DNA from 2 places in the Brenneria sp. L3-3C-1 genome. Region 2 is predicted to be linked to the other one. Evidence: predicted binding sites of a transcription regulator. Region 2 holds the regulator's gene; the other holds the start of a gene.
The links. The regulator Fur, encoded in region 2, represses iron uptake genes when iron is present. The targets are predictions, from matches to a motif close to ATAATAATGAGAACNACTATCAA.
Positions count from the first base shown of each region.

Region 1: JG725_RS19115 (TonB-dependent siderophore receptor) is a predicted target of Fur. The motif match lies at 855-877, and genes of this name have one in related genera.

Region 1 is NZ_JAEMHF010000014.1:41,586-43,792, reverse strand. Features, by position in the region: gene JG725_RS19115 (TonB-dependent siderophore receptor) at 1-837, opposite strand, end outside; gene JG725_RS19110 (sulfatase) at 1,060-2,207, opposite strand, start outside.
Region 2 is NZ_JAEMHF010000002.1:191,966-194,172, forward strand. Features, by position in the region: gene fldA (flavodoxin FldA) at 183-710, shown strand; gene fur (ferric iron uptake transcriptional regulator) at 1,039-1,488, shown strand; gene glnS (glutamine--tRNA ligase) at 1,837-2,207, opposite strand, start outside.

The DNA.
Region 1 (2,207 bases), on a different contig from region 2:
GCTATAGCGCTTGGTGTGACCGTCGTAATCATCCCACGGACGCGTGCTCTGACGACGATCGGCGCGGTAATCCGCGCCGGACAGCGCCCCGGCCAGCTCGGCATGGGCATCGTAATACTGGTAAGAAAGATCAAGGCTGGTCTCGTCGTTGATGTTCCACAACCCGCGGATACGGTAGTTTTGCACCTTACTGGCGCTGTGTTCGCGGAACGAATTGCCTTTCACCTGGTTGGCTTCCAACTGAAGGCCGAAGCTATCATTAATCATGCCGCCGGTACGCAGATAGGTATCCCACAGATTGCGGCCGCGGCCGAAGAACGTGGCGCGTTCGGCGATTTCATTTTCCCAGGCAACCGGGATCGGTTTACTGATCAGGTTGATTACGCCGCCGACGTTGTTCGGCCCGTACTGCACCGCCGCTCCGCCGCGCACCACATCAATACGGTCGATGGTGGCGAAACTGGTGGGGAACAACGACATGCCTTCCTGACCATAGGGCGCCAGCGCCAGCGGAATGCCGTCTTGCAGGATCTGGGAGCGCCCGCTGCGGCTGTCGTACAAACCGCGAACCGCAATCTGCGGCAGAATTCCCGTGCCGGTTTCATCCTGAATTTTCACCCCGGGCACGCGCTGCAACGCATCATCCAACGTCCGGTTCGCACCCTGATGAAGCTGTTCATGTGTGATGACGGTACGGTTGCCCGCCCAGGTTTTCACCTCTTCCGCTCTGGAATCACCTAAAATATTGCCATTAACGGTGATAGTTCCCTCATCTGACCATGCTGTATTGCTGAAAAGAATCAACGCCACGGCGCTGGCGATACGGCTGTGCTGCATGAATAACATCCTTCTTGTTGTTAATGATTCGCATAATCATATTGATAATCTTTACCAAAATAAAACGATATCTTTACACTTCTGGACGATTCTTCATTTTTTGCACACAATTCAGCCAGCAGAGGAGTTATCTAAAGCGGGAAATACGTTGTTGAGAGAATAAGGCGGCGGTTCACAGGATATTCATAGCGGGCACAGAATGCCCGCCGACGTCAGAGAGGATTATTTATCCATCATCTCCTTTAACAGCGGTTCGCTTTTCTTCACCGCTTCATTGGATGCTTTTACTCTAGCTTCTTTGCCGACCTGATCGGGAATAAAGCCGGCGAGGATCTCCTCATGATTATATCCCTTCAGCCATTCACGCGGGAAAGGCGCCAATTGCTCCCCGGCTCCTTCATGGCGATAGACCTGGCCTTGCCCTAACCGCTGGTTATAAGGAATGACATTTTTGCCCTGGTGATCGCGCAGTTCCTGATAAAGTTGCTTACGCAACGCGATCTTGGCATTGATGATTTTTTCATCCTTCGCATCGATCAGGTTGTGTTTTTCCTGCGGGTCATTGCGCATGTCATACAGTTCTTCCTTATCCCACACGCCATAGTACTGAATGTATTTATATTCCGGCGTACGAATGGCAAACGTGGTGGGCGTTTGCGGAAAGCTGTATTCCCAGAAGTATTCATAGACGAAGTGGTCTTGCCGTTTCGGCGCCGTTTGCCCCTCGACGCCAAGTTTCCAGAAGCTCTGACCATCATAGTTTTTCGGCGTCGGAACCCCCGCAGCCTCCAGAATAGTCGGGGCGATATCAATGTTTCTGACAATATCCTCCACGACCTTGTCTTTGGCAAAACCCGGACCGGATGCAATCAGCGGCACGCGAATCGACTCTTCGTAAGCATTGCGCTTATCGATTAAGCCATGCTCGCCGAACATAAAGCCATTGTCCCCCATCACCATAATAATGGTGTTTTGATCCAGACCTTGCCGTTTCAGCCAGTCGCGCACGCGCCCTACGCTGTCATCCACCGAACGCAGCGTTTCGTAGTAATCGCGCTGGTACTGCTGAAGATCCATGTTGGTGTTGTAAGGGTAATCAACGCCGTGCCAACTATTACGCTGGTTTTTCACCCACATCGGTTTACCGGCATAGTTTTCCGGGGTATCGGCATAGGTATCGGGCAGCGGGAATGTGACCCCTTTCATACTGCCGCGGTGGCGTTTAGCCGGCAGGAAATCCGAGTGCACGCCTTTATGCGACAGATACATCATGAACGGTTTGTTCTTATCAAGCTGATTCAGCCAGTTCACCGCATAGTCGGTCAGTTCATCGGTAATATAGCCTTTTTGCGGCACCATTTTTCCGTCGA
Region 2 (2,207 bases):
TTAATCACCAAGGGTCGTCAGCCGGGGCGACAACAGGAAAATGCGTATCAGCAAAATACCCGCCACAATTTACCGATGCTTACCGATACGAGTTTCTCATGCCGGGCGCGTCTGCTATTATTAGCCGATAAGTGGGTAAAACACGGCATCATACCATTAAGAATCAAGAGGTTATTCAATTCATGGCACTCATAGGAATTTTCTTTGGCAGTGACACTGGCAATACCGAGAACATTGCCAAGACGATCCAACAGCAACTGGGAACCGACGTTGCCGAAGTTCATGACATCGCCAAAAGCAGCAAAGAAGATCTTGAAGCGTTCGATATTTTATTGCTCGGTATCCCTACCTGGTACTACGGGGAAGCGCAGTGCGACTGGGATGACTTTTTCCCTACGCTGGAAGAGATCGACTTCAGCGGTAAACTGGTTGCCTTGTTCGGCTGCGGCGATCAGGAAGACTATGCCGAGTACTTCTGTGACGCCATGGGCACCATCCGCGATATCATTGAACCGCATGGCGCGACGATTATTGGACACTGGCCGACGGAAGGGTATTACTTTGAAGCCTCTAAAGGTCTGGCTGATGACAACCACTTCATCGGTTTGGCCATCGACGAAGATCGTCAACCCGAACTGACCAGCGAGCGCGTTACAGCCTGGGTAAAACAGATCGGCGACGAACTGAATCTGAAAGAACTGGTAGGCTGAGCCGATTCTCTGGCTCTGATGACACTCTCGTCAGAGCCAGATTGATAGAAAAAACCTCTCATAAAAATTGATACATTTTTTTAACTTCTCCTTATAAGTATGTACAATACCCACATCGGTTCTGTGCGTTCATTGAACGTTCCTCATTTACCAACAATACATTGCATGGTACACCTGTAGTGTATGTGGAAATAATATTGTTAACATTCCATGGTTTTCATTTTGAATGCGCAGTTCTATAATTGGGACGTTATTACATTTTTTGAGCCGACCGATGACATAGGCTAGGTAGCCTCCATTGATAAGTAAGCAACAGGACTAAATCCGCATGACTGACAACAACATCGCATTAAAGAAGGCCGGCCTGAAAGTCACTCTTCCAAGACTGAAAATTCTGGAAGTGTTGCAGGATCCGGAGTGCCATCACGTCAGTGCGGAAGATTTATATAAGAAACTGATTGATATGGGTGAAGAGATTGGTCTAGCGACCGTCTACCGCGTACTGAATCAGTTTGATGATGCGGGGATCGTAACCCGTCATAATTTTGAAGGCGGTAAATCCGTTTTTGAACTGACGCAGCAGTATCATCATGACCATCTGATTTGTCTGGATTGTGGCAAAGTGATTGAATTCCGTGACGAATATATCGAAGCACGCCAACGCGAAATAGCGGAAAGACACGGTATCAAGTTGACCAACCACAGTTTGTATCTGTATGGCCATTGCAGTGAAGGGGATTGCCGTGAAGACGAAACCCTGCACGATGCAAGAAGATAAATCGACCGCATAAAAAATCGCCTGAAGCGATTTTCAGACCATTGACATAGCCTGTTATTAGGGAGAGCGTGGCGAGGGGTCGTAGCGGCGTAAGCCGCCGACAAATTTGCCAGGAGCAAATTTGAACAGCATTTATGCTGGCCCGCAGGGTGGGGCACAAGGATGTGTCCCATAATGGCCCCTCGGTACGGTAGGCCCGGGTATCTCAGGCTTACAGACGACTTTGTCAGCAACCTCTTTTCAACGTCGCTTGCGACGATCCGTAGGGTGACGGACTTCCTGTCCGTCATAAAATAAAACCGCCGAGGCGGTTTTATTTTTGTTTTACTCTGTAAGCCAATCCCGCTATCACCCCACCCAGGTATCCCGCAGGCCTACCGTGCGATTAAACACCAGATGCTGCGCGCTGGAATAAACCCGATCGGCGCAGAAGTAGCCTTCGCGCTCAAACTGATACGCTTTTTCCGCTTCCGCCTGCGCCAGACTCGCCTCAACGAATCCCTGCACCACTTTCAGCGATTCCGGGTTGATGGTTGACAGGAAATCATCCGCCGCCGCCGGATTGGCGACGCTAAACAGACGATCGTACAAGCGGAACTCCGCCGGCAACGCATGCGCTACGGACACCCAGTGAATCACGCCTTTTACCTTGCGGCCATCAGCCGGATCTTTACTTAAGGTATCCGGATCGTAGCGACAGTAGATGGCGGTGATGGCGC